DNA from 3 places in the Streptacidiphilus cavernicola genome. Region 1 is predicted to be linked to each of the others. Evidence: predicted binding sites of a transcription regulator. Region 1 holds the regulator's gene; each other region holds the start of a gene.

What was found. The regulator HspR, encoded in region 1, represses chaperone genes until heat shock. The targets are predictions, from matches to a motif close to TTGAGNNNNNNNNNCTCAA.
Region 2: lon (endopeptidase La) is a predicted target of HspR. The motif match lies at 6,912-6,930, and genes of this name have one in related genera.
Region 3: clpB (ATP-dependent chaperone ClpB) is a predicted target of HspR. The motif match lies at 2,997-3,015, and genes of this name have one in related genera.

Annotation. Positions count from the first base shown of each region.
Region 1 covers NZ_JBHFAB010000008.1:194,001-203,581, forward strand. Annotated here, with positions in the region: gene ACEZDE_RS13660 (LysR family transcriptional regulator) at 1-217, opposite strand, end outside; gene ACEZDE_RS13665 (hypothetical protein) at 312-521, shown strand; gene ACEZDE_RS13670 (hypothetical protein) at 539-1,117, opposite strand; gene ACEZDE_RS13675 (helix-turn-helix transcriptional regulator) at 1,296-2,324, opposite strand; gene ACEZDE_RS13680 (heat shock protein transcriptional repressor HspR) at 2,799-3,380, opposite strand; gene dnaJ (molecular chaperone DnaJ) at 3,385-4,551, opposite strand; gene grpE (nucleotide exchange factor GrpE) at 4,669-5,295, opposite strand; gene dnaK (molecular chaperone DnaK) at 5,292-7,148, opposite strand; gene ACEZDE_RS13700 ((Fe-S)-binding protein) at 7,453-9,581, shown strand, end outside.
Region 2 covers NZ_JBHFAB010000007.1:92,101-101,681, reverse strand. Annotated here, with positions in the region: gene ACEZDE_RS11720 (multifunctional oxoglutarate decarboxylase/oxoglutarate dehydrogenase thiamine pyrophosphate-binding subunit/dihydrolipoyllysine-residue succinyltransferase subunit) at 1-3,741, opposite strand, end outside; gene ACEZDE_RS11715 (sensor histidine kinase) at 4,035-5,159, opposite strand; gene ACEZDE_RS11710 (response regulator transcription factor) at 5,156-5,890, opposite strand; gene ACEZDE_RS11705 (spermidine synthase) at 6,113-6,805, opposite strand; gene lon (endopeptidase La) at 6,953-9,430, shown strand; gene ACEZDE_RS11695 (hypothetical protein) at 9,498-9,581, opposite strand, start outside.
Region 3 covers NZ_JBHFAB010000012.1:67,899-77,479, reverse strand. Annotated here, with positions in the region: gene clpB (ATP-dependent chaperone ClpB) at 216-2,927, opposite strand; gene ACEZDE_RS17490 (LURP-one-related/scramblase family protein) at 3,059-3,547, opposite strand; gene ACEZDE_RS17485 (NUDIX hydrolase) at 3,693-4,235, opposite strand; gene ACEZDE_RS17480 (adenosylhomocysteinase) at 4,241-5,362, opposite strand; gene ACEZDE_RS17475 (tetratricopeptide repeat protein) at 5,528-6,880, shown strand; gene ACEZDE_RS17470 (NUDIX domain-containing protein) at 6,966-7,433, shown strand; gene ACEZDE_RS17465 (NHL domain-containing thioredoxin family protein) at 7,510-9,321, shown strand; gene ACEZDE_RS17460 (M18 family aminopeptidase) at 9,500-9,581, opposite strand, start outside.

The DNA of each region.
Region 1 (9,581 bases):
GCGGCACCCCGATGTTCCGCTCCATGCCCGCGATCCGGGACGAGGCGGCGGGCTGGGTGATCCCCAGCTCGGCGGCGGCCCGGCCGAGGCTGCCCAGCCGGATCACCGCCAGCAGCAGCTCCAGCGCCCCGAGGTCCGGCAGGCGCGGGGAGAGGGCGCTGGGTGCCGCCGACGGTGCTGCGGTGTGCGGTGCTGCGGGGTGCGGGGCGGTGCTCATGGGTCCAGCCTAAGGCCTGCTCATAGAGCGTGCTTATGAGCTCACAGCCCGGCACCCGCTACCGGCCGACCCCGGCTCCGGCGAACGTGGAGGCATGACCACCCTCGGCCCCGCCCTCGCCCCCGCCCGGACGGACATCCGAACGATCGGCCGTCCGGGTGTCCGTCCGAACGTCGTCCGGGCCTCCCGCCGCTCGCCGCTGCCCGGCCGCTTCGGCCCGAACTGGTACGCGGCGGTGATGGGCACCGCCATCGTCGCCAACGGTGCCCGAGGCCTGCTGAACGGCGAACTCACGTCCGCCTGACGGGGTCTGGTCCGACGTCAGGCCGACTCGGCGGTCTCCGGGTAGATGACCGAGGTGTCGGCCCAGTCCAGCGCGGTGATCACGGCGTGCCGCAGGGCCTGGGCGTTCCAGCCGGCGTCGAAGTGGATCGGCAGCACCGGGGAGACCTCCTCCAGGGTGGAGATCATCGGGCTGTGCGCCACGGTCTCGTCCACCAGCAGCACCACCGGCTTGCGCAGGGCGGTGGCCCAGCCCAGCTCCATGCCGACGCCGGCCGAGAGCGGCGAGCCGATGTAGGCGAAGGCCAGGTCGGCCGACTGCATGCCGCGGAAGGCGGAGGGCACGCGGTAGCCGGTGCCGAGGCCGCGGGTGGTCCAGCAGTCGTCGTGGTGCTGGCTGTAGACGGTGACGCCGGCGTCCAGCAGCGCCTCGCGCAGGGCGGTCACCCGTCCGCGCAGGGCCAGCGTGAACACTCCGTCGGCGGGGCCGGTCAGTCGCAACGAGGGGGCGGCGAGGAAGACCCGAAGACTGCGGCGGGCGTCGGCGGCGAGCTCGGCGGCGGCGACAGCAGCAGTGGCGGGGTCCACGCTCAGGCCGACGTCATGCAGCTCGTTCATGGTGGTCTCCATCGAGATAGTTGACCTCTGAACATCAAGTCCACTACCGTTTCAGAGGACTTGTGCCTGGGTTGTACGGCCGGAACCGCCAACCCTTCGGGGGAATGTCTCGATGGTGCACGGGCGTGCGACTGCTCGTCCATGCCGAACCAGTGGCATCAAGTTGCCTGGCAGGGAACTACCCGTTCGAATCCTCGATGAGCAGGCCCAACTGCGCTGCCTTGACTCCTGCCTCGAACCGGCTCTCGGCGCCCAACTCCTGCATCAGGGCCGCGATGTGGCGTCGGCAGGTACGGACGGACATGCCCAGCTTGCGGGCCACGCCCTCGTCCTTGAGGCCCTGGCCGAGCAACTGCAGGATGGACCGGCGCATCTCGTCCGACACCCCCTGGTAGCCGGGACCCTCAAGGCCGAACGGGACGGCGGTGAGCCAGAACTGTTCGAACAGTGAGCAGAGGAAGGACACCAGCACCGGCTCCCGGACGATGACCGCGCCCGGGGTCTGGTCGCGCTGGGACCACTTGGGTATGAACACGGTCTGCCGGTCGAAGATCAGCATCCGCTCGGTGAGCTGGTCCGCGGTCCTGACCTGCGCGCCGGCCCCGACCAGGGTGGACGCGTAGGAGTGCATCGGCAGGTCGGCCCGGACCGTGTGCTGGTAGAGGACCCGCATCCGGACGCCGCGGGTGATGATCTCCAGGTTCTGCGAGAGCGCTCCCTCCGAGGTCGTCGGATCGCGCCGGATGCTCGGGTGTACCGTCATCAGTTCCTTGGAGCAGCGGTCCGAGGCGTCCCTGATGAGGATGCGCACCTCCTCCGCGTCGGTGATGGTCTCGACCGAACGCTGTCCGGTCGGCAGGACGTCACCCGTCCTGGCGAGGTAGGCCGGCATCAGCTGGAGCACGCGTTCCCGGGTGCGCTCAGCGGACTGCCGGTAGGTTCGGATCATGTCCTCCATCGGCTCCACCACGCGGGCGGCGGCGACCTCGGGGTTGATCGGCAGCCAGAGGTCGGGGGAGCCGGCGGCCGGGGCGAGCAGCCGGTTCTCCACCAGTTGATTCAGGCTCCGGTCGAGTTCGGCGGCGCCGAGGCCGGTCTCGGAGCGGGCGACGTCCCTGGTCAGCTCGCCGTCCTGGATGGCGCAGAGGTACAGGGTGATGGCATAGCCATCCAGCTCGGGAGGGAGGTTCGGGTCGAGCGTGGTCATTTATTCACCTTTGCCCCATAACGTCCTCTGGCCGGAAGCGGACCGGCCACTTGTTGCCACCATCGAACACTGGGTCGGACGGCTGTCAGAAGCAATTCTGATACATGGCCTAGCCAAGGGGGAGGTCTACCGCCGAGAAGGCGGGTACGACCACACGACCCCTGGCAGTTTTTCAGTGAAAGGGGTACTCCGTGAGCAAGATACGTCGGTTGACACGGCTTGCAGCGATCCCCGCGCTTGCTGCAGCAGCATTGCTTCTGGCAGGTGGCGGTCAGGCGTTCGCAGCTACAGCAGCCGCGCCCCACGCCCGGCCTGTGGCCCAGCCTGCTGACGTCTACTGGTAGGCCGCACCCCCGGGTGTCGCAGGCCCGCTGCTGACTTCTTCGCACGGGTGAAGGGGCCGTGTCCGTCCGGACACGGCCCCTCACCCGTTTTCGGCCCCGCATGGTGGTCCGGTCGCCCGCAGCGCTGCGACTACTCGCTGCGCCGCCGCGGTCGCCAGACCACCAGCGCGCTGCTCTGCTGCACCTGCTGGTACGGGACCAGGTCGCGCCGGTAGGAGGCGTGCACCGCCGCCTCCCGCTGGGTCGCCGCGGCGCCCGCGCTGGCGACCTCGCCCTGGAGCTCGGCCACCCGCGCCCGCAGCGCGCTGACCTGGTTCTCCAGCTCGATGATCCGCTTGATCCCGGCCAGGTTGATGCCGTCCTCCTGGGACAGCCGCTGCACCTCGCGGAGCTGCTCGATGTCCCGGGCGGAGTAGCGCCGCCCGCGCCCGGCCGTGCGGTCCGGGCAGACCAGGCCGAGCCGGTCGTACTGCCGCAGCGTCTGCGGGTGCAGCCCGCTGAGCTGCGCGGCGACCGAGATGACGTAGACCGGGGTCAGTTCGGTCAGCTGGTAGCCGCCGCTCGGGCCCCCGCCCCGGGACGGGCGCGGGCCGCCGGGCAGCCCGCCGCCGAGCCCGACGCCGATCGCCGGCCCGGAACCGTGCGCGGAGCCGGGCCCGGACACGGAGCCGTGTCCGGGGCCGCCACCACTGTGACCGCCGTTGCCGTCCATCACCTCAGGCCTCCTCCGCCGCCTTGAACAGTGCTGACCGCGGGTTCTCCGCGGTCGTCGCCTCGCGGTACTTCTCCAGTGCCGCCAGCGCCTCGCCCTCGACCTCCTCCGGGACCGCGACCTCCACCGTCACCAGCAGGTCGCCGCGGGTGCCGTCCTTGCGGACCGCGCCCTTGCCGCGGGCCCGCATGGTACGGCCGTTGGCCGTCCCCGCGGGGATCTTGAGGGTGACCGCGGGGCCGCCCAGGGTCGGCACCCTGATCGTCCCGCCGAGCGCCGCCTCGGGGAAGGTCACCGGCACGGTCACGGTCAGGTTGTCGCCCCTGCGCCCGAACACCGGGTGCTCCTGGACGTGCACGGTGACGTAGAGGTCGCCCGGCTGGCCGCCGCGCTCGCCCTGGGCGCCCTTGGCCTTGAGCCGGATCCGCTGGTTGTCGGACACCCCGGCCGGGATCCGCACCTGCATCGTCCGCGCCGAGGTGGCGCGCCCGCTGCCGTGGCAGACCTCGCACGGGTCGTCGACGATCAGGCCGCGGCCCTTGCAGTCGCGGCAGGGGTCGGACAGGGCGAAGTTGCCCTGGCCGCGCTGGACGTGGCCGGTCCCGACGCAGGTCGGGCAGACCCGCGGGGTGGTCCCGGCCTTGGCGCCGGTGCCCGCGCAGGTCTTGCACGCGGCCTGGCTGGTCATCCGCAGCGGCACGGTGGTGCCCTCGACCGCCTCCATGAAGCTCAGCGTGACGTCCGACTCGACGTCGGCGCCGCGCCGCGGCTGCGCGGTGCGGGTGCCGCCGCCACCGCGGTTGAAGATGCCGCCGAAGACGTCGCCGAGACCGCCGCCGCCCCCGCCGCCGAAGGTGCCGCCCTGCTGGCTGCCGCCGAACAGGTCGCCGAAGTCGAAGCCGCCACCGCCGCCGGTGCGGAACCCGCCGCCGTTGGCGAACAGCGCCCGCGCCTCGTCGTACTCCTTGCGCCGCTTGGCGTCCGAGAGCACGTCATTGGCCTCGGAGATCTCCTTGAAGCGCTCCTCGGCCTTGCGGTCGCCCTTGTTGGCGTCCGGGTGGAACTCCCGGGCCAGCTTCCGGTACGCCTTCTTGATCTCCGCGAGTGAGGCGTCCTTGGGCACGCCGAGGACCTTGTAGTAGTCCTTCTCCACGAAGTCCTTGCTGCTCAACGGAATCGCCTCCTTCGCGCAGGGGTGGCAGGGGTGGCACTGGCAGCGGCCACGGTGATGGGACGGTGGGACCGCACCCCGGACTCACCGGCGTACGGTCCCACAGTCACCACCCGGTCAGTCCTCGTCGCCACCGTCGCCCTTGGCTTCGGCAGCGTCGTCGGTCGCGTCCGCGGCGTCCGCCGCGGCGCCGGGCTCGGGCTCCGCCACGGCGACCCGCGCCGGACGGATGATCCGGTCGCCGATCTTGTACCCCGGCTGCAGGATCTGCACGCACGTGGTCTCGGTGACGTCGGCGGAGTAACTGTGCATCAGCGCCTCGTGCAGCTGCGGGTCGAAGGGCTCGCCCTGCTTCCCGAACTGCTGCAGCCCCAGCTTGGAGGCCACGCTCTCCAGCGACTCGCCGACCGACTTGAAGCCGCCGGTCAGCTCGTCGTGGTCGCGCGCCCGGCCGATGTCGTCCAGCACCGGGAGCAGGTTCTCCAGGAGCGCGGCGACGGCGATCTCACGCACCGTCACCCGGTCCCGCTCGACCCGCTTGCGGTAGTTCTGGTACTCGGCCTGCAGCCGCTGCAGGTCGGCCGTGCGCTCGGCCAGGCCCTTGCGGGCCTCGGCCAGCTCCTTCGCGGCCGAGCCCTCGGCACCGGACGCCCCGGCCTCGGGGGCCTCGGCGGCCCCCTCGGCCTTGGCGGCGGAGTCGGCGCCGGGCTCCTTGGCGTCGCCCGTCGTCTTCTCCTCGGTCACTGCGCACCGCCCTCGCGCTTCTCGTCGTCGACGATCTCGGCGTCGACCACGTCGTCGTCACCGGCGGCAGCGGCGTCCTGCGGGGCGTCGGACGGACCGCCGGCCGCGGCCGCACCCTCGCCGGCCTGCGCGTAGAGCGCCTGGCCGAGCTTCTGCGAGGTCGCCGAGAGCTTCTCGGTGGCCGCGCTGATCGCGCCGCTGTCCTCGCCCTTGAGGGCTTCCTTCAGCTCGGCCACGGCAGCCGCGACCTCGTCCTTGACCTCGCCGGGGACCTTGTCCTCGTTGTCCTTGACGAACTTCTCGGTCGTGTAGACGAGCTGCTCGGCGGTGTTGCGGGTCTCGGCGGCCTCGCGGCGCTTGTGGTCGTCCTCGGCGAACTCCTCGGCCTCGCGCATCATCCGCGCGATGTCCTCCTTGGGGAGGGCCGAGCCGCCGGTGACGGCCATGCGCTGCTCCTTGCCGGTACCGAGGTCCTTGGCGGAGACGTGCATGATGCCGTTGGCGTCGATGTCGAAGGTGACCTCGATCTGCGGCAGCCCGCGCGGGGCCGGCGGCAGGCCGGTCAGCTCGAACATCCCGAGCTTCTTGTTGTACGCCGCGATCTCGCGCTCGCCCTGGTAGACCTGGATCTGCACGGACGGCTGGTTGTCCTCGGCCGTGGTGAAGATCTCGGAGCGCTTGGTCGGGATGGTCGTGTTGCGCTCGATCAGCTTGGTCATGATGCCGCCCTTGGTCTCGATGCCGAGGGACAGCGGGGTGACGTCGAGCAGCAGGACGTCCTTGACCTCGCCCTTGAGCACGCCGGCCTGGAGGGTCGCGCCGATGGCGACGACCTCGTCCGGGTTGACGCCCTTGTTGGGCTCCTTGCCGCCGGTCAGCTCGCGGACCAGCTCGGCGACCGCGGGCATCCGGGTGGAACCGCCGACCATGACCACGTGGTCGATCTCGGACAGCTGGATGCCGGCGTCCTTGATGACGTTGTGGAACGGGGTCTTGCAGCGGTCCAGCAGGTCCGAGGTCAGCTGCTGGAACTGGGAGCGGGTGAGCTTCTCGTCCAGGTGCAGCGGGCCCTCGGCGGAGGCCGTGATGTAGGGCAGGTTGATCGTGGTCTCAGCCGCGGAGGAGAGCTCGATCTTGGCCTTCTCGGCCGCCTCGCGCAGCCGCTGGAGCGCCATCTTGTCCTTGGACAGGTCGACGCCGTGGCCGTTCTGGAACTGCTTGACCAGGTGGTCCATCACCCGCTGGTCCCAGTCGTCGCCACCGAGGTGGTTGTCGCCGTTGGTGGCCTTGACCTCGACCACGCCGTCGCCGATCTCCAGCAGCGACACGTCGAAGGTGCCGCCGCCGAGGTCGAACACCAGGATCGTCTGGTCGTCCTTGTCCAGGCCGTAGGCGAGGGCGGCGGCGGTGGGCTCGTTGACGATGCGCAGGACGTTGAGGCCCGCGATCTCACCGGCCTCCTTGGTGGCCTGCCGCTCCGAGTCGTTGAAGTAGGCCGGGACGGTGATGACCGCGTCCGCGACCTTCTCGCCCAGGTAGGCCTCGGCGTCGCGCTTGAGCTTCTGCAGGATGAAGGCGGACATCTGCTGCGGCGTGAAGTCCTTGCCGTCGATGTTCACCTTCCAGTCGGTGCCCATGTGACGCTTCACGGACCGGATGGTCCGGTCGACGTTGGTCACCGCCTGGCGCTTGGCCACCTCGCCGACGAGGACCTCGCCGTTCTTGGCGAAGGCGACGACGGACGGTGTGGTCCGGGCGCCCTCGGCGTTGGTGATGACGGTGGGCTCACCGCCTTCGAGGACGCTGACGACAGAGTTCGTCGTACCGAGGTCGATTCCGACCGCACGAGCCATCGTGGAACCCTCCAGAGGGAAGTTGAGCTGAACAGGCTCAAGCATGCACGGCGGATCCCGCTTCGTCAACAGAGCTGAGTGTGAGGCGCTCAACTTTATGCAGCCCCTACGCCGAATGGGGCGATGTGACCGGGCGCATAGTGCGCGACTCCAGGGTGGGCGCGGTATCGTCCGCCTGATCGGCACCCCGCAGGTGCCCGTGCCCGACCCGTGCCCGGCCCGTGGGTGCCCGGTGGTGACCGGTTAAGTTACCGGCCGGTACTATCAGTGGAACGCTATGCCGCCAGCCTTAGGAGACGGAGCGATGCAGCTCGCCGCGATCGTGATCTCACTGGTCACGACACTGGTCGGTACCGCGCTGGCAGCGCGCGCCGCCCTGTACATCTACACCTTCGTCAAGCTCGGCGCCGACGTGCCCGCGGGCGCGCGCACCGGGAACCCGGCGCAGCGGGTGAAGACGGTGGCCAGGGAGTTCCTCGGCCACACCAGGATGACCACCTGGGGTGTGGTCGGGGTGGCCCACTGGTTCGTCGCCACCGGCTTCTTCTGCCTGGTGCTGACCCTGGTCACCGCGTTCGGCCAGCTGTTCCAGGCCGACTTCGCGCTGCCGGTGATCGGCCACTGGTGGCCGTACGAGCTGTTCGAGGAGGTCGTCGGCCTCTTCACCACGCTGGGCATCATCGTGCTGATCGTGATCCGGCTGCTGTCGCTGCCCGGGAGGGCCGGCCGCAAGAGCCGCTTCGCCGGGTCGATCGCCTGGCAGGCGTTCTTCGTCGAGTACGTGATCCTCGGCATCGGCATCTGCATCCTGGTGCTGCGCGGCCTGGAGGGCGCGCTCGCCGACGTGCACTACGGCGCGGCGTACGCGGTCAGCTACCCGATCGCGCTGGCGTTCAAGGGGACGAGCGCCTCCACGCTGGAGAACCTGGTCTACCTCTTCGCGATGCTGAAGATCACGATCTCCTTCACCTGGGCGATCACCATCGGGCTCAACCCCTCGATGGGCGTGGCCTGGCACCGCTTCCTGGCCTTCTTCAACATCTACTTCAAGCGCGAGGAGAGCGGGGGCGTCGCGCTCGGCGAGCTGCTGCCGATGAGCTCCGGCGGCGCCCCGATCGACTTCGAGGACCCGGCCGACGACGCGGTGTTCGGCGTCTCCCAGGTCGAGCAGTTCTCCTGGAAGGGCCTGCTGGACTTCTCCACCTGCACCGAGTGCGGACGCTGCCAGTCGCAGTGCCCGGCCTGGAACACCGGCAAGCCGCTGTCGCCCAAGCTGCTGATCATGAACCTGCGCGAGCACGCCTACGCCAAGGCCCCGTACCTGCTCGCGGGCGGCGGCAAGGACGCCGAGGGCAATGAGACCGCGACCGCGGAGCAGCTGGCCGGGGTCCCGGCGGCGGCGCTGGCCGAGGCCGAGCGCCCGCTGATCGGGACGGCCGAGGAGAACGGGGTCATCGACCCGGACGTGCTGTGGTCCTGCACCACCTGCGGCGCCTGCGTCGAGCAGTGCCCGGTGGACATCGAGCACATCGACCACATCGTCGACATGCGCCGCTACCAGGTGATGATCGAGTCGTCGTTCCCGACCGAGGCCGGGACGATGCTCAAGAACCTGGAGAACAAGGGCAACCCGTGGGGCATGGCCACCAAGGCCCGGCTCGACTGGGTGAAGGAGCTGAAGAAGGAGACCGGGATCGAGGTCCCGGTGATCGGCGAGGACATCGACCCGGCCGAGGTCGAGTACCTGTACTGGGTCGGCTGCGCGGGCGCGCTGGAGGACCGGGCCAAGAAGACCACCAAGGCGTTCGCGGAGCTGCTGCACACAGCGGGGGTGAAGTTCGCCATCCTCGGCAAGGAGGAGTCCTGCACCGGCGACTCGGCGCGGCGGCTGGGCAACGAGTTCCTGTTCCAGATGCTCGGCGCGCAGAACGTCGAGACGCTGAACACGGTGCTGGAGGACGCGCCGGTCAAGCGCATCGTCGCCACCTGCCCGCACTGCTTCAACACCATTGCGAACGAGTACCCGCAGCTGGGCGGGCACTTCGAGGTGATCCACCACACCCAGCTGCTGCAGCACCTGGTCGACGAGGGCAAGCTGGTCCCGGTCAACCCGGTCGAGGGCCTGATCACCTATCACGACCCGTGCTACCTGGGTCGGCACAACAAGGTCTACACCCCGCCGCGCGAGATCATCGCGTCCGTCCCCGGTCTCCGCAACGAGGAGATGCACCGTCACAAGGAGCGCGGCTTCTGCTGCGGCGCGGGCGGCGCGCGGATGTGGATGGAGGAGCGGATCGGCAAGCGCATCAACACCGAGCGGGTGGACGAGGCGCTGTCGCTGAACCCCGACATCATCTCCACCGCCTGCCCGTTCTGCCTGGTGATGCTGTCCGACAGCGCCAACGGGAAGAAGAGCGAGGGCGCGGCGAAGGA
Region 2 (9,581 bases), on a different contig from region 1:
GCGCAGCCGCGAGCCGTTGGCGTTGCGGCCGACCACCACGTCCAGGTGGTCCACCAGGTTGAGCGCGATGAACGGCCACGCGCCCTGGTTGGCCGGCTCCTCCTGGGCCCAGACGTACTGGACGTCGTCGCCGTAGCGCTGCAGCTCCTCCTGGAGCTCGGCGATCGGCAGCGGGTACAGCCGCTCCACCCGGACCAGCGCGGTGTCGGTGATCCCGCGCTCGGTGCGGGCCGCCTCCAGGTCGTAGTAGAACTTCCCGGCGGTGATGACGACCTTGCGGACCTCGGACGGCTTGACCGTGCTGTCGCCGATCACCGGGCGGAAGCCGCCGGTGGTGAACTCCTCGGTCTTCGACGCCGCGGCCTTCAGTCGCAGCATCGACTTCGGGGTGAAGACGATCAGCGGCTTGTGGTGCGGGTTGTGCACCTGCCAGCGCAGCAGGTGGAAGTAGTTCGACGGCAGGGTCGGCTGGGCCACCGTCATGTTCTTGTCGGCGCACAGCTGCAGGAAGCGCTCGATCCGGGCGGACGAGTGGTCCGGTCCCTGGCCCTCGTAGCCGTGCGGGAGCAGCAGGGTGACCCCGGAGGTCTGGCCCCACTTGGCCTCGGCGGAGGTGATGAACTCGTCCACGATGGTCATCGCGCCGTTGACGAAGTCGCCGAACTGCGCCTCCCACGCCACCAGGGCGTTCGGGCGGGCCAGCGAGTAGCCGTACTCGAAGCCCATCGCCGCGTACTCGCTGAGCAGCGAGTCGTAGACGGTGTAGCGGGCCTGGTCGTCCGTCAGGTAGAGCAGCGGGGTGTAGTCCTCGCCGGTGACCCGGTCGACCAGCACCGCGTGCCGGGTGCCGAAGGTGCCGCGGCGGCTGTCCTGGCCGGCCAGCCGGACCGGGTGGCCCTCCATCAGCAGCGAGCCGATGGCGAGGGTCTCGCCCATGGCCCAGTCGATGGTGCCGTCCTCGATCATCGCGGCCCGGCGCTGCATCTGCGGCAGCAGCCGCGGGTGCACGGTCAGCCAGTCCGGCAGCGCGACCTGGGACTCGGCGATCCGCTTGACCGTCTCCTGGGAGATCGCGGTCTGCAGCGACACCGGGAAGTCCGCGGTCGGCCGGGCGCTGGTGGTCGGGGTCGGCGTCGAGTTGGCCTCGCGGACCTCGGCGAAGACCTTCTCCAGCTGGTCCTGGTAGTCCTTGAGGGCCTGCTCGGCCTCCTCCACCGTGATGTCGCCGCGACCGATCAGGCCCTCGGTGTAGAGCTTGCGCACCGAGCGCTTCTTGTCGATCAGGTCGTACATCAGCGGCTGGGTGAACGAGGGGTTGTCGGCCTCGTTGTGCCCGCGGCGGCGGTAGCAGATGAGGTCGATGACCACGTCCTTGCCGAACGCCTTGCGGAACTCGAAGGCCAGCCGCGCCACGCGGACCACGGCCTCCGGGTCGTCGCCGTTCACGTGGAAGATCGGCGCCTCGATCATGCGGGCCACGTCGGTGCAGTACATCGACGAGCGCGAGGCGGCCGGGGCGGCGGTGAAGCCGACCTGGTTGTTGATCACCACGTGCACGGTGCCGCCGGTGCGGTAGCCGCGCAGCTGCGACATGTTCAGGGTCTCCGCGACCACGCCCTGGCCGGCGAAGGCCGCGTCGCCGTGGATCTGCACGGCGAGGACGTCGAAGGAGTCGCCGGCCTTGTCCAGGATGTCCTGCTTGGCCCGGACGATGCCCTCGACCACCGGGTCCACGGCCTCCAGGTGCGAGGGGTTCGCGGCCAGCGAGACCCGGATGGTCTCGCCGTCCAGCCCGGTGAAGGTGCCTTCGGAGCCCAGGTGGTACTTGACGTCGCCGGAGCCGTGCATCGACTTCGGGTCCAGGTTGCCCTGGAACTCCCGGAAGATCTGCGCGTAGGACTTGCCGACGATGTTGGCCAGCACGTTCAGCCGGCCGCGGTGGGCCATGCCGATCACGCACTCCTGCAGCCGGGCCTCGGCGGCGGAGTCCAGGATCGCGTCCAGCAGCGGGATGACGGACTCGCCGCCCTCCAGCGAGAAGCGCTTCTGGCCGACGTACTTGGTCTGCAGGAAGGTCTCGAACGCCTCGGCGGCGTTGAGCCGGCGCAGGATGCGCAGCTGCTCCTCGCGCTCCGGCTTGTCGTTGCCGCGCTCGACCCGGGCCTGGATCCAGCGGCGCTGCTTGGGGTCCTGGATGTGCATGTACTCGATGCCGACGGTGCGGCAGTACGAGTCGCGCAGCACGCCGAGGATGTCGCGCAGCTTCAGCGTCGCCCGCCCGGCGAAGCCGCCGACCGCGAACTCGCGCTCCAGGTCCCACAGCGTCAGGTCGTGCGCCTGGACATCGAGGTCGGGGTGCTTGCGCTGCTTGTACTCCAGCGGGTCGGTGTCCGCCATCAGGTGGCCGCGGACCCGGTAGGAGTGGATCAGCTCCATCACCCGGGCGGTCTTGTTGACCTCGTTGTCGTGGCTGTTGTCCACGTCGGTGGCCCAGCGGACCGGCTCGTACGGGATCCGCAGCGACTCGAAGATCTCGTCGTAGAAGTCGGCCTGGCCCAGCAGCATCTGGTGCATCGTCCGGAGGAACTCGCCGGACTGCGCGCCCTGGATCACCCGGTGGTCGTAGGTCGAGGTCAGCGTCATGACCTTGGAGATGCCCAGCCGGGACAGGGTCTCCTGGGAGGAGCCCTGGAACTCGGCCGGGTACTCCATCGCGCCGACGCCGAGGATGGTGCCCTGACCGGGCATCAGCCGGGGGACGGAGTGCACCGTGCCGATGCCGCCCGGGTTGGTCAGCGAGGCGGTGACGCCGGAGAAGTCGTCCACCGTCAGCTTGTTCTGCCGGGCCCGGCGGACGATGTCCTCGTAGGCCTGCCAGAAGCCGAAGAAGTCCAGCGTCTCGGCCTTCTTGATGGCGGCCACGACCAGCTGGCGGTCGCCGTTCGGCTTGGTCAGGTCGATCGCCAGGCCGAGGTTCACGTGCTCGGGCTTGACCAGGAAGGGCTTGCCGTCCTTCTCCTGGAAGCCCTGGTTCATGGCCGGCATCGCCTTGATCGCCTGCACCATGGCGTAGCCGATGATGTGGGTGAAGGAGACCTTCCCACCACGGGCGCGCTTCAGGTGGTTGTTGATGACGATGCGGTTGTCGATCAGCAGCTTGGCCGGGACCGCGCGGACGCTGGTCGCGGTCGGCATGGTGAGCGAGGCGTCCATGTTCGCGACGATCCGGGCGGAGGGGCCCTTGAGGGCGATCAGCTCGGGACCGGTGGGGGCGACGGGGGACGTCACGTTCTTGCTGTCCTTAGGAGATTCGGCCTGGTCGGCCGGGATGGAAACCGGGCGCGGGGCGGGCGCGGGAGCCGCGGGGGGCTTCGGCGGCGCGGGAGCCGCCGCGGTCGGCGGGGCCGGAGCCGCTGCCGGTGCGGCCGACGCCGGGGCCGGAACGGCCGGGGCGGGCGCGGGGACGGCCGGTGCGGGGGCCGCGGCCGGGGGCGAGGGGACTGCTGCCGCCGTCACCTCGGCTCCGGCGGGGGCACCCGCTTTTGCTCCGTAGTCGGCGAAGAAGTCCCACCAGGCCCGGTCTACGGTGTTCGGGTCCTGGAGGTACTGCTGGTAGATCTCGTCGACGAGCCACTCGTTGGGGCCGAACCCTGCGGTCGGGTCCGCGCCCGGACCGGTGTGCACCGGACCTGGGTCTGTGGCGGTCGAACTGGTTGAGGTATGGGGGGACTCTGGCGACACGGCGGCAACCGCCCTCTTCCGCTTCCTTAAGAATGGTGGACAGCGGATGCCAAGGCTACGCCCCCGAAGCCTGTCCGCGCAGGTCCCGACCCCCGGTCGTCGCCCAGATCACAGTGCGGGCCCCCGGATTGGCAGAAAATCGATGTTAGGGATCGGTCGTTGTGGGGGAGAACGAGTGGCTGTTCGCTCAGAACAGGCCGATAAATGAGGACAAAGCCAGCCTCATGGGACAACTGTCCCAAGCCTGTAACAGTGGGACGGAAGCAAGGGGCGGAAGCCCGGCGGAACCGCCGTCAGCCCCGGCCGACCCGGTGCCCCTGCCGCGGTCCCGGCAGGGTGATCCGGATCAGGCAGCCCTCCTCCGAGTCGGCGACCGCGATGCTCCCGCCGTGCAGGTCCACCGCCCAGCGGGCGATCGCCAGGCCGAGCCCGGTGCCGCCGTCGCTGCCGGGGCCCTGCGCGGTCGGCCCGCTGCCCCGGCTGAACCGTTCGAACACCCGGTGCCGGTCCTCCGGGCTGATCCCCGGGCCCTGGTCGGCGACCTCCAGCAGCAGCCCGTGCCCGCCCTCGGCGCGGGCCCGCACCGTCACCGTGCCGTCCTTGGGGCTGTGCCGGCAGGAGTTGTCGACCAGGTTGGCGACCACCTGGTGCAGCCGCTCCGGGTCGGCGACCGCGGTCAGGCCGGGCGCGACGTCCAGCGAGAGCGACACGTCGCGGCGGCGGCTGGCCCCGCCGGAGGTCGAGCCGTCCACGGTGAGGCCGCGCAGCACGCCGGTCAGGAACGGCTCCACGCCGAACTCGCGGGTGTCCAGCGCGGCCACCCCGTCGGCCAGTTTGGAGAGGTCCAGCAGATGCGCGACCAGGCGGCCGAGCCGCTCGGTCTGCTCCAGCGCGGCGGCCATGGTGGCCTGCTCGGGCTGGACGATGCCGTCCACCACGTTCTCCAGCACCGCGCGCAGCGCCGCGATCGGGGTGCGCAGCTCGTGCGAGACGTTGGCGATCAGCTCCCGGCGCTGCCGGTCGGCCGCCTCCAGGTCGGCGGCCATGGTGTTGAACGCGGTGGCCAGCTCGCCGACCTCGTCCCGCGAGCTGGTCGACAGCTCGCGGCTGTAGTCCCCGGCAGCCATGGCCCGCGCGGCGGCGGTCATCTCCCGCAGCGGCGCGGTCATGCCGTGCGCCAGCAGTTGGGTGAACAGCAGCGAGGCGACCACCGAGAAGATCATGACGATCCGGATCTGGGTGTCCGAGTGCAGTGCCAGCACCACCATCAGGGTGGAGATGGCGACCGAGGTGATGACCAGGACCGCCAGCTTGGCCTTGATCGAGCGCAGCGGGTCCAGCGGCCGCAGGTCGGCCCAGATCCGCCCGCCGGCCCGCCGCAGCAGGTTCGGCCGGACCGAGCCGTCGTCGGCAGTCACGGCGTCGGAGCCTCCAGGGCGTAGCCGACGCCGTGCACCGTGCGGATCCAGTTGGCGCCGATCTTCCGGCGCAGCGCCTTCACATGGCTGTCCACGGTGCGGGTGCCGGAGGCGTCGGTCCAGTCCCAGACCTCGGCGAGCAGCTGCTCGCGGGTCAGCACCGCGCGCGGCTGCGCGGCCAGGCAGGCCAGCAGGTCGAACTCGGTGGGGGTGAGGTGGACGTCGCCGCCGGAGACCCGGACCCGGCGCTGGACGTGGTCGATCTCCAGCTCGCCCAGCCGCAGCGTCCCGCCGACCGGGGTGCGGGCGGCCAGCTGGGCCCGCTCGACCCGGCGCAGCAGCACATTGACCCGGGCCGCCAGCTCGCGCATGGAGAACGGCTTGGTCATGTAGTCGTCCGCGCCGACGCCGAGGCCCACCAGCAGGTCGGTCTCGTCGTCGCGGGCGGTCAGCATCAGCACCGGGACCGGCCGGTGCGCCTGGATCCTGCGGCACACCTCCAGGCCGTCGAAGCCGGGCAGCATCACGTCCAGCACCACCAGGTCCGGCTGCCAGGTCTGGAAGCAGTCCACCGCGGTCGGCCCGTCGTGGGAGACGGCGACCCGGAAGCCCTCCGCGCCCAGTCTGGCCGCGATGGACTCGGCGATCGTCGGCTCGTCCTCGACGACGAGCACGCGCCGCTGACCTCCGGCACTACCGGTCTCCTGCTGCTGCACATCCGTCACGACCACGCCACCGCCCCCAGGGCTTGCGGGTTCCCCGGCGGCGAGCACCGCGGGACCGTTCTGTCTCATCCGTACCTGCCGGTCATCTTGCCGGTCATCAGCCACTGCTTCACCCGCTCCAGCCGCGGTTGTCCACCCGTCGCCAGGAGCAGCGTACGGACCGGTGATGTCCCCGAAGAGGCGGTCTTCTGCAAACCGGCCATTCGGGGGGCGGCATGGGCGTAGACCCTACCGGGTGGCGAGGTGGACCACATCGGGCAGGCCCCGTTCCACTTCCACCGGCAGTTCGATGGACCAGACCTGGCGGAAGCGGGAGCCGAGGCGGCGCTCGAACTCCGGGGAGGGGGCCGCGCTCCAGACCGCCAGCACGCCGCGGGGCGTCAGCGCGCGCTCCAGCAGCGCCAGGCCCGAATCGCCGTAGAGGCTGTCGTTGGACTCGGTGACGGTCCAGTCCGGGCCGTTGTCGATGTCCAGGCAGAGGACGTCGTAGCGGGCCTCCGCCTCGGCCGAGGCGAGGTGCCGGAGCAGGTCGTCGTGGACGATCCGGACCCGCGGGTCCTGGTGGCCGGTTCCGGCGAAGGGCGCGAGCGGGGCGTCCGCGGCGGTGTGCCAGTCGATCACGGCCTGCTCGCGTTCGAGGACGGTGACGGCGGCCGGGCGCGGGTCGGCGGCGGCCTGGGCCAGCGAGAAGCCGACGCCGAGCCCGCCGACCAGCAGTTCCGGGGCGGTGCCGGGCGAACCTTCGGCGAAGGCGTCGAGCGCGGCGGTGACCAGGGCGCGTTCGGAGCGGCCGTCCGAGGTGTCCATCAGGAAGCAGCCGTTGGCGATGATCTCGTACCGCTCGCCGCGGCGCCGCAGCACCGCCTCGCCGTACGGCCCGTCACGGCGGTCCAGGATCTCGGGGGAATGCTGCTCGGGCATGGCGGCGCGTCTCTCCGTGTTGGCAACGGTGGGTGGCCATTGTGACGCACCGGGGCTGATCGCTCACGGCGAACACGGGTGGGGAACACTGAGGGGGTCAATCTCCTTTAGTCCAGGTAACTCAACTTTGCTTACTTGGGAGAGATCATGGCGACTGCCTCATCGTTGACCCTGCCGGTGCTGCCGCTCGACGACGACGCGGTGCTGCCGGGCATGGTCGTCCCGCTCGACCTGTCCGACCCCGACGTCCGCGCGGCCGTCGAGGCCGCGCAGGCGGCGGTGCGGGACAGTGGCGCGCACGCCCCCGGCATCCGCACCGTGGCCGGCGCGCGGAAGGCCCGGGTGCTGCTGGTGCCGCGGATCGACGGCAGCTACGGCGCGATCGGCACCCTGGCCACGGTCGAGCAGGTCGGACGGCTCGCGGACGGGGACCCGGCCGCGCTGGTGCGCGGTGTCCGCCGGGTCAGGATCGGGGCCGGGACGACCGGTCCCGGCGCCGCGCTCTGGGTCGAGGCCGACCCGATCGAGACCGTCCCGGTGCCGGACCCGCTGCCCGGCTCGGTGGCCGAGCTGGTCCGCGACTACAAGGCGCTGACCACCACCTGGCTGCAGAAGCGCGGCGCCTGGCAGATCGTCGACCGGGTCGCCGCCATCGAGGACGTCTCCGACCTGGCCGACAACATCGGCTACGCGCCGTTCCTCAGCGGCGCGGAGAAGGTCGCGGTGCTGGAGGAGCTGGACCCGGTGGCCCGGCTCAAGCGCTCACTCCAACTGCTGCGGGACCACCTGGCCGAGGCCGACGTCGCGGAGACCATCCGCAAGGACGTGCAGGAGGGGATGGAGAAGCAGCAGAAGGAGTTCCTGCTGCGCCGTCAGCTGGAGGCGGTCCGCAAGGAACTGGCCGACCTGAACGGCGATCCGGATTCCGAGGAGGAGGACTACCGGGCCCGGGTCGAGGCCGCCGACCTGCCCGGGAAGGTGCGCGAGGCCGCGCTCAAGGAGGTCGACAAGCTGGAGCGCTCCTCCGACGCCTCGCCCGAGGGCGGCTGGATCCGCACCTGGCTGGACACCGTGCTGGAGCTGCCCTGGAACGAGCGCAGCGAGGACGCCTACGACATCGCCGGCGCGCGGGCCGTGCTGGACGCGGACCACTTCGGCCTGGACGACGTCAAGGACCGGATCGTCGAGTACCTGGCCGTCCGGAAGCGCCGGGCCGACCGCGGCCTGGGCCTGGTCGGCGGGCGTCGCGGCGGGGCGGTGCTGGCGCTGGTCGGTCCGCCCGGGGTCGGCAAGACCTCGCTCGGCGAGTCCGTGGCGCGGGCGATGGGACGTGACTTCGTCCGGGTCGCGCTCGGCGGCGTCCGCGACGAGGCGGAGATCCGGGGCCACCGGCGCACCTACGTCGGCGCGCTGCCGGGCCGCATCGTGCGGGCGATCAAGGAGGCCGGGTCGATGAACCCGGTGGTGCTGCTGGACGAGATCGACAAGGTCGGCTCGGACTACCGCGGCGACCCGGCCGCCGCCCTGCTGGAGGTGCTGGACCCGGCGCAGAACCACACCTTCAGGGACCACTACCTGGAGGTCGAGCTGGACCTCTCCGACGTGGTCTTCCTGGCCACCGCCAACGTGCTGGAGGCCATCCCGGAAGCGCTGCTGGACCGGATGGAGCTGGTCCGGCTGGACGGCTACACCGAGGACGAGAAGGTCGTCATCGCCCGGGACCACCTGCTGCCCCGTCAGCTGGAGCGGGCCGGTCTCGGCGCGGACGAGGTCGTGGTCAGCGAGGAGGCGCTGCGCAGCCTGGCCGGCGAGTACACCCGCGAGGCAGGCGTGCGCAGCCTGGAGCGGGCGGTGGCGCGGATCCTGCGCAAGGTCGCGGCCCAGCAGGAGCTGGGCGCGGACGGCGCGGAGCTGCCCCGCACGGTCGCGGCCGAGGACCTGCGCGGCCTGATCGGCCGTCCGCACCACACCCCCGAGGCGGCGCAGCAGCCCGGCGAGCGGCGCACCGCCGTCCCCGGCGTGGCCACCGGCCTCGCCGTCACCGGGGCGGGCGGCGACGTCCTCTTCATCGAGGCCTCGCTGGCCGACGCCGAGACCGGCTCCACCGGACTGACCCTGACCGGCCAGCTGGGCGACGTGATGAAGGAGTCCGCGCAGATCGCGCTGTCCTTCCTGCGCTCGCACGGGGCCGAGCTGGAACTGCCGGTCACCTCGCTCCGGGACCGCGGCATCCACGTCCACGTCCCGGCTGGGGCGGTGCCGAAGGACGGGCCGAGCGCCGGGGTCACCATGACCACCGCGCTGGCCTCGCTGCTCTCCGGCCGCAAGGTGCGGACCGAGGTGGCGATGACCGGCGAGGTGTCGCTGACCGGCCGGGTACTGCCGATCGGCGGGGTGAAGCAGAAGCTGCTCGCCGCCGACCGGGCCGGGATCACCACCGTGCTGATCCCCTCCCGCAACGAGGCCGACCTGGACGACGTCCCGGCCGAGGTGCTGGAGCGGCTCACCGTCCACCCGGTCTCCGACGTCCGCCAGGTCCTGGAACTGGCCCTGGAGCCGGCCGTCTCGCTGACCAAGCCGGTCGACCTGTCGAACCCGGCCTCCCGGGAGTCCGTCGCGGCGTAGTGCGGTTCCACTGAGGGCGAGGCGGGACGCCGACAGCCGACACGGCTGTCGGCGTCCCGCCGCTCTGTCACTCCTCGTCCCACTCCGCCGAGTCGGCGCCGAGGTCGTCCTCGTCGGATGCGTCGTCCGGCCCACCACCGAGGGCCCGGTC
Region 3 (9,581 bases), on a different contig from region 1:
GCGCCGGAGGCGCGAGACGGCGAGGAGCCCGCGCTACGGCGAAGGCCGACCCCACCAAGCGCCCCGCCACCAAGCACCCCACCGCCGTGCGGTGCCGCCGCGCCCCGCCGCCGGGTGCGGCACCGCCGGGATGCGGTGCCGCCGTGCGGCGGCGGGCCAGAGCCCCGTACCGGGCGGGCCCCAGCCCAGCTCGGGCCACTGCAGGCTGCTGGCGGCTACCCTTCCCCGGGCCCCGGCTTCTCGAACGACGTCACACCCACGCCACCGTCATCCACACCACTCGCCTCCGACTCCCCCGGTTCCGGCGCCGCCGCAGGCGCCCCCGCCGGAGCGTTCTCCGCCCGCCCGACCGTAAGCCGGTCCGCTCCCCCCTCCGCGTCGACCTCGACCGTGTCGCCGTCGCGGACCTCGCCGGAGAGGATCTCGCGGGCCAGCTGGTCACCGATCGCGGACTGCACCAGCCGCCGCAGCGGCCTCGCCCCGTACGCCGGGTCGTACCCGGTCAGCGCCAGCCACTCCCGCGCCGCCGGGCTCACCGCCAGCGTCAGCCGCCGGTCGGCAAGCCGCTTCGCGAGCGACGCGACCTGCAGGTCGACGATCCGGGCCAGCTCGTCCGTCCCCAGCGGGTCGAACACCACGATGTCGTCGAGCCGGTTCAGAAACTCGGGCTTGAACGCCGTCCGCACGGTCTCCAGCACCCGGTCCCGCTTCGCGGCGTCGTCCAGCGCCGGGTCGATCAGCCACTGCGAGCCGAGGTTCGAGGTGAGGATCAGGATGGTGTTCCTGAAGTCCACCGTCCGCCCCTGACCGTCCGTCAACCGGCCGTCGTCCAGCACCTGGAGCAGGATGTCGAAGACCTCCGGGTGCGCCTTCTCCACCTCGTCCAGCAGCACCACCCCGTACGGACGGCGCCGGACCGCCTCGGTCAGCTGCCCGCCCTCCTCGTAGCCGACGTAGCCGGGGGGCGCCCCGACCAGCCGCGCCACGCTGTGCTTCTCGCTGTACTCGCTCATGTCGATCCGGACCATGGCCCGCTCGTCGTCGAACAGGAAGTCCGCGAGCGCCTTGGCCAGCTCGGTCTTGCCGACCCCGGTCGGCCCGAGGAACAGGAACGACCCGGTCGGCCGGTCCGGGTCGGAGATGCCGGAGCGCGAGCGCCGCACCGCGTCGGACACCGCCTGGACCGCAGTGGTCTGGCCGATCAGCCGCCGCCCCAGTTCCTCCTCCATCCGCAGCAGCTTCGCGGTCTCGCCCTCCAGCAGCCGCCCCGCCGGAATCCCGGTCCAGGAGGCGACCACGTCGGCCACATCGTCCGGGCCGACCTCCTCCTTGACCATGGACGCGCTGCTCGCCTCCGTCCGCGCGACGTCCTGCGCGGTCGCCAACTCCTGCTCGGCGGCCGGGATGTCGGCGTACATCAGCCGGGACGCGGTGGTGAAGTCTCCGTCGCGCTGCGCCCGCTCGGCGGTGCCGCGCAGGTCGTCCAGGCGCTCCTTCAGCTCGCCCACCTTGTTCAGGGTCGACTTCTCCGCCTGCCAGCGCGCGGTCAACCCGGCCAACTGCTCCTGCCGGTCGGCCAGATCGCGGCGCAGCCGATCCAACCGGTCGACCGACGCGGCGTCGGACTCCTTGGCGAGCGCCATCTCCTCCATCCGGAGCCGGTCGACGGCGCGCTGCAGCTCGTCGATCTCCACCGGAGAGGAGTCGATCTCCATCCGCAGCCGGGACGCGGCCTCGTCCACCAGGTCGATGGCCTTGTCCGGCAGGAAGCGGGAGGTGATGTAGCGGTGCGACAGCGTGGCCGCGGCGACCAGCGCGGCGTCCGCGATCTGCACCTTGTGGTGCGCCTCGTAGCGGGACTTCAGCCCGCGCAGGATGGCGACGGTGTCCTCGACCGACGGCTCACCGACCATGACCTGCTGGAACCGGCGCTCCAGGGCCGCGTCCTTCTCGATCCGCTCGCGGTACTCGTCCAACGTGGTCGCGCCGACCATCCGCAGCTCGCCGCGGGCCAGCATCGGCTTGAGCATGTTGCCGGCGTCCATCGCCGAGTCGCCGCCGGCGCCCGCGCCGACGAGCGTGTGCAGCTCGTCGATGAAGGTGATGACCTGCCCCTCGGACTGCTTGATGTCGGCGAGGACGGCCTTCAGCCGCTCCTCGAACTCGCCGCGGTACTTCGCCCCGGCGACCATCGCGCTGAGGTCCAGCGAGACCAGCCGCTTGCCGCGGAGCGACTCCGGCACGTCCCCGGCGACGATGCGCTGGGCCAGGCCCTCCACCACCGCGGTCTTGCCGACGCCGGGCTCGCCGATCAGCACCGGATTGTTCTTGGTCCGGCGGGACAGCACCTGCACCACCCGGCGGATCTCCTGGTCCCGGCCGATGACCGGGTCCAGCTTGCCGTCGCGGGCGGCCTGGGTGAGGTCGGCGCCGTACTTCTCCAGCGCCTTGTAGGTGCCCTCGGGGTCGGCGGAGGTGACCCGCGCACTGCCCCTGACCTCCTTGAACGCCGCCAGCAGGGCCTTGGCGGTGGCGCCCTCGGCCTTGAGCGCGTCGGCCACCGAGCCGCCCTCGGCGGCGAGGCCGACCAGCAGGTGCTCGGTGGAGACGAAGGCGTCGTCCAGGTCGGCGGCGCGGGCGGCGGCCTCGTTCAGGGTGTTCACGGTCTGCCGGGCCAGCTGCGGCGCCGACACCGTGGAGCCCTGCGCCGAGGGCAGCGCGGCAGCCTGGCGCTGGACGGCGGAGCGGAGCCGCACCGGGTCGGCGCCGACGGCCTCCAGCAGCGGGCGGGCGATGCCCTCCGGCTGCTCCAGCAGAGCGAGCAGCAGGTGCACCGGGGTGACATCGGGATTGCCTGCGCTCGACGCCTGCCGAATCGCGGCCGACAGGGCTTCCTGTGCCTTGGTGGTGAGCTTGCTCGCGTCCACGCTGGGGTGTCCTCCTGTGCTCGTGGTCGGGCCTACGCGGAGTATGTGCCTCTATCAGCATGACATAAGTTGAGTCTATTCCACTCAACCTGACGGGCGCGGCCCGACCAGCCCCCGCCCAGCTGCCCACCTCAGCCGTGCTCCTCCGCGTGCATGTGGTCCACGCACACCGCGATGCAGAGCAGCAGCGGAATGTCCGCGTCGTCCTCGACCTGGATGCCGTAGGTGTCCCGGATGGAGAACCACTTCTTGCTCACCTTGGCGAGCCGACGGCCGTGCTCGTCCTCGATCTCGAACTCGTGGTCGAGGAAGTCACCGCTGACCTCCCACTCGCGACCGTCCTCAAGATGGGCCTCGTACTTGTCGCGGAACGGGGTGAACAGCTTCTTCTTGACGGTGGCGATGGTGTCGCCGTTGCGCTCGATCTTCATCGCCTCGCGGACGGTGACGATCTTCTTCTTGATCACCGCGACCTCGACGCCGTTGGCGTCCTTGAGCTCGAACGTGTCAGAGATCCGCAGCACCTTGCCGTCGACGAGGAATGCCTTGTCGCCGTGCTCGGTGGTGATCCAGTGGTCGTCGCCGACCGAGAACATCCGCTCACGCATCAGGAACTTCATGACGTACCGCCTCCGGGGTCTCGTCCTACACCGGATAGGACGATTCCCCCCGGAGCCTAGTTCCTGACGGTCCCTCCGCCCACGCGCTACGCGCCACGACCGCGGCCCCGTTGGCGTGACAGCCCGCCATGATCCGGTGCCTGGTTCAGCGGTGGACGGCGGCCACCCGGGCACGCAGGTCCACATCAGCGATGGTCTCGATGCCTCGCCAGGACGAGTCTGTGACCTCCTCTGCCTGGAGCTCAGCCACGTCGCTCACCGTGGTGAACATAAACCGGAAGTCGATGTGCAGGTGAGCGTCCTCCCCCTTGTCCTCGTTGGCGGGGATGGGGTGCACGTCGATATGAACCGGCACATCGGAGACGGGGGTGACGTTCTCCGGACAGATGCCGGTCTCCTCCTCCAGCTCGCGCAGTGCCGCGTGCATGAGGTTCGGGTCGTCGTCCTCGACGTGCCCGCCGGGCAGGAGCCACTTGTCCAGGGCGAGGTGGTGGATGAACAGGACCCGGCCGCTGGGGTTCGTCAACACCGCACCGGCGGTGACATGGCCGCGGTACTCCTTGCGGTTGGTGAGGTCGTCCACCTCCTCCAAGAGGACCAGGGGGACGGACATTGCGGGGCCGTCCTGCGGATGCCCTTCCAGGTAGGCGGCGATGGTCTCGCGGATGTGGTCGGACGTGATGGGCATGCGGATCACCTGCTGAAGTAGTTGAGCCATGTCGCCGCGATGGCCGCACGGTCTTCGGACGGGACTTCGTGGATACCAGGATCGAGGTTGCCCCGCGTCAACTGGCTCAGCGCCGCGATGATTTCGGCCTGGACCAGGAAGATGAACGGACCGACGCTCGCGCCGTGCAGGAAGTTGACGGCGTTGCCGCCGTTGAGTAGATAGAAGTAGTGACCCGTGGTCTGGTAGCGGGTCACGTAGTCGCCGGCCGTCGCACGGGCGTACACCTCGGGCAGGCCCGCAAGCTCGAGCTCATCCTCGCTGCTGGTGACCGTCGCCACGTAGGCGCCGTTCCGCAGGTGCGGGAAGTCCTCTCCGTGCAGGGACACAGCACCCGTGGCGCAGAGAACCAGGCCCGCGCCGGTCAACGCACTCTCGCGGTCGCGTGCCACCGCGAAGCCCTGGGCGAGCGCCTGGGTGCGGCGGACGGGATCGATGTCGTAGACGGTGACCTGAACCCCTTTGACATGCAGCAGCCGGGCGATGGACGAGCCGAGCTTGCCGAATCCGATCACCAGCGCGCTGCGGCCATGGAGGATGTCGCCGCGCCCGCGCATCAACGCCTCCGTGGAGAAGACCACCGACTGACCGACGAGGAAGTCCTCCGGGTCCTTCAGCGGGGAGCGGGCCACGGACACCACTGGGCACGGCAGCTTGTCCAGTTCTGCGTACCGGCGGTGACCGTTCTCGGTGTCCTCCACGACGCCCAGGAGTCGGCCGCTGAACCGGGCCGCGACCTCGGCCAGCGCCGGCGCGAAGTAGCCACCCACGTCCAGGAGGACGACGGACTCCCCAGCGGCGTGCGTCTCCAGGTAGTCGATGGCGGCGTCGGCGTCCGCGAAGAGATCACGGGTGAGCGTGTCGCAGGGCACCGTCTGCTCTATCTCGCGTCGCACGCCGGGGTGGATCGACTTGGGCTTCGGCAGCACCGCGCGAAGCTGCGATGCCTGGGCGACCGCACGAACGAAGCAGGGCCGCTCTGGCAGCAGGTGCGTGATCAGGAAGCTGGTGACGGGACTCTCCGCCGGGAACTGCGCCGTGACCCTTGCGAAGTAGGCGTCGAGCCTTGCTCGTTCAAAGGACTCCATGGTGCTCCCTCGGTGGCAGTGGCGGGGTCTCTGACCCGGTGGCCGAGTTGTGGTCGTCACCCAAGCGGCCGACAACCAGTGAACTCAGCCGAAGCTGCGGGCGGTATACATCCGCGCACGTAGAGTGGTATACGCGGTTTACAGCTTCAGCGCAGAGGGGCGGCGATGGCAGCGCAGAGAACGCCCAACCACCCTCTTAGGCAAGCTATTTCAGCCACCAGGTGGACTTACGAGGCGCTCGCCTCTGCCGTGCGACGCGTAGCAGCTGAGAACGGCGACGTGCTGCGCACGAACAAGTCCGCCGTGTCCCACTGGGTGGCCGGCGCAGAGCCCTCGGGTCAGGTGAGCCACTACATCGCCGAGGCGATGTCCCGGCGAGCGGGCCGACGGATGACCCTGGCAGAACTCGGCTTCGCCACCCCCGAGGAATCCCTGGCCACGAGCAGCGACCCCGTCGAAGCGGCAGCCAACCTGGGCCGCGCCGATGTCGAGCGCCGCCACTTCCTCGCCGTGGCGGCGTTCACCACGGTCGGAGTGGCGATGCCCCTGACCTACGACCCCGAGCCCGTCTCCCGTCTCCTGCGCGCTCGCACCGGCTCGGTACAGGTCGGCCGGGAGGAGATCGAGGTCATCCGACGGATCACCGCAGTGTTCGGCGCGGCTGACGAACTGCTGGGCGGAGGCCACGGCCTGACAACCGTCAGCGCCTACCTCGCCGACACCGCCGCCCCCATGCTCAGCGGGCGCTACCGCGACGAGCAGACCCGCCGGGAAGCATTCGGTGCCGTCGCCGAGCTGACGTACCTCGCCGGTTGGAAGCACCACGACTTGGGCCAGGAGGGCGCGGCCCAGCACTACTACCAGGTGGGTTACCAATTGGCGTGCGAAGCAGACCCCCACGGGCATGCCGGGTGGATGATGCGGGCCCTCGCCCACCAAGCCCTCAGCCTCAAGCAGCCCCGCAACTGCGCCGCACTTGTCGAGAACGCCCTGAACCGCAGTCTCGGCCACGTGGACGGCACCACCGAAGCGCTGCTTCACATCACCCACGCCCGAGCATTCGCCGCCACAGGCGAGAAGCCCGCGGCAGCCCGGAGTCTGCTTGCCGCCGAGAACGCGCTGACCCGACAGGCCGACCCCCAGCCCAGCTTCTCCCTGGCGAGCGGGCCAGCAGCGGGAACGGTCGCCAGTCATACCGCCCGGACCCTTACCGACCTGGGCGACCACGCCGGCACCGAGAAGCAGCACCGCGCCGCACTGCTGCGATGGGACGCGGAGAAGTACAAACGCGTGCACGCATTGACGTACGCGGACCTCGGTGACAGCCTCGCCGCCCAAGCCCGCGCGGACGAGGCCGTCGCCACCTGGAGCAGCGCCCTGGACCTCATGGACGGCGTGACCTCGGACCGCACCCAGAAGGCCGTCTCAGCCATGCGGCCGGTGCTGGCGACCTACCGTAGACGCCGTGTACCAGGAGCAGCCGACCTCGAACGCCGCATCCGCGACGCCCTGACCTGACCTGCCACCCCAGCCGCCAAAGGAATCCGCAGTGGTCCAGCCCACGACAGAGCAACCCACCACGCTCCCCCCTGCGACCGAGTCGATGACCCTGTTGGTCGCCGCCGTCATCGTGCACGACCTGGACAACCGGCGGGTCGTGCTCCTCCAACGCGGACCCAGGGCCAAGTTTGCCCAGGGCAAGTGGGACCTCCCCGTCGGCAAAAGCGAACCGGGCGAGTCGATCACCGAAACCGCCGTCCGCGAGCTCAAGGAGGAGACCGGCCTGACCGTTGACGCTGACGCCCTCCGCTTGGTCCACGTCATCCACGGCGCACGCGGAGTCGAGTCCCCCAACGGCTTTCTCACCGTCGTCTTCGCCGCCCACGAGTGGTCCGGTGAACTGACCAACAACGAGCCCGCCAAGCACGCGCAGGTGGCCTGGGTGGACGTGGATGCCATTCCGGAGCTGTTCGTCCCCACCACGGCCGCCGCCCTGCACCGCTACCTGACCGGCGGCCCGAGCGTCTCCACCGATTCCTGGACCGAGCAGCACAAGACAGACGGCCGCTGACCGTTTGGACTGGTCAGGGGCCGCTACAAGCAGAGACCCGAAATAACTGCACCGCCCGATGAGGTTGGATACAGGTATGGCTACACGTGCACGGGTACGCGCCCCCGAACTGGTCGGTGCTGGTGGTTGGCTCAATACCGGCGGTAGGGACCTCACTCTCGGCGATCTTCGGGGGAAGATCGTCCTGCTCGACTTCTGGACCTTCTGCTGCATCAACTGCCTGCACGTCCTGGACGAGCTGCGGGAGTTGGAGGAGAAGCACCGGGACACGCTGGTGATTGTCGGGGTGCACTCGCCGAAGTTCGTGCACGAGGCCGAGCACCAGGCAGTGGTGGACGCCGTGGCGCGGTACGACGTGGCGCACCCGGTGCTGGACGACCCAGAGCTGGCGACCTGGAAGCAGTACGCCGTGCGGGCCTGGCCGACACTGGTCGTGGTCGACCCCGAGGGCTATGTGGTGGCCCAGCACGCCGGCGAGGGCCATGCCCACGCCATCGCCGCGCTGGTGGCGGAGCTGGAGGCGGAGCACGCCGGCAAGGGGACGCTGCGCCGCGGCGACAGCCCGTATGTGCCGCCGGCCGCCGAGCCCGGGGCGCTGCGCTTCCCGGGGAAGGCGGTACGGCTGCCGCACGGCGGCTACCTGGTCGCGGACTCGGGCCACCACTCGCTGGTCGAGCTGGCCGAGGACGGGGAGACCGTGCTGCGGCGGATCGGCGACGGCGAGCGCGGGCTGGTCGACGGCGCGCCGGGGCAGGCGCGGTTCAGCGAGCCGCAGGGGCTGACGCTGCTCCCGGAGGGCGGCGACGTGATCGTCGCGGACACCGTGAACCACGCGCTGCGCCGGGTGGAGCTGGCCTCGGGCCAGGTCAGCACGGTCGCCGGGACCGGGCGGCAGTGGTGGCAGAACTTCCCCACCGCGGGCCCGGCCCGCGAGGTGGACCTGTCGTCGCCGTGGGACGTGGCCTGGTTCGACGGGCAGGTCTGGATCGCCATGGCGGGCACGCACCAGCTGTGGACCTACGACCCGGCGACGGAGACCGTGGCCGTCGCCGCCGGAACCACCAACGAGGGCCTGGTGGACGGTCCGGTCGCGGAGGCCTGGTTCGCCCAGCCGTCCGGCCTGGCCGCGACCGAGGACCGGCTCTGGGTCGCGGACTCGGAAACTTCAGCCATTCGCTATGTTTCACGTGAAACACGCACGGTGACCACCGCCGTCGGCACCGGCCTGTTCGACTTCGGCCACCGCGACGGCGACGCCGCGCAGGCGCTGCTGCAGCATCCGCTCGGGGTGACCGCGCTGCCTGACGGCTCGATCGCGATTGCCGACACCTACAACCACGCACTGCGCCGCTACGACCCGGCGAGCGGTCAGGTCAGCACCCTGGCCACGGATCTGCGCGAGCCCAGCGGCGCGGTGGTCACCGACGGTGACATCGTGGTGGTGGAGTCGGCCCGGCACCGGCTCACCCGGCTCCGGCTACCCGAGGAGGCGGTCCAGGTCGAGGCCGCCGCGCATCGCACCCGGCGACCGGCCACCGAGGTCGCGCCCGGGGCGCTCCAGTTGGATGTGATCTTCACACCCCCGGCCGGGCAGAAGCTGGACGAGAGCTACGGCCCGGCCACCCGGCTGCTGGTCAGCGCGACGCCCCCGGAACTGCTGCTGGACGGCGGCGGCGCCGACACCGCGCTCAGCCGCGGGCTCCGGCTGGACCCGGCGGTCGGCGCGGGGGTGCTGCACATCAGCGCGATGGCGGCGAGCTGCGACGACGACCCGGCGATCGAGTACCCGACCTGCCACGTCCACCAGCAGGACTGGGGCGTCCCGGTGCGGCTGGTGGACGGGGCGACGGACCGGCTGCCGTTGGTCCTGGCCGGGATGGACGAGTAGCGAGGGCCGGGGTTGGGGGCTCGGGGGGCTGAGCCGGGGCCCGGAGCCAGAGCCAGGACCGGTGCCCGGGGCCCCGGGGCCGGAGTTCGACGCCGGGAGCCCGAGCCCCGGAACAGGCCCCCGAGCCCCCAACCCCGGCCCGGGTGCCCCCGCCCCGCCCGGGTGCTCCCGCCCCCGGTCAGCCCTCGAGGAATGCCTTCAGCGCTGCTGCAAGCAGGAACGGGTCGTCCGCGCCGCACAGTTCGCGGGAGGAGTGCATC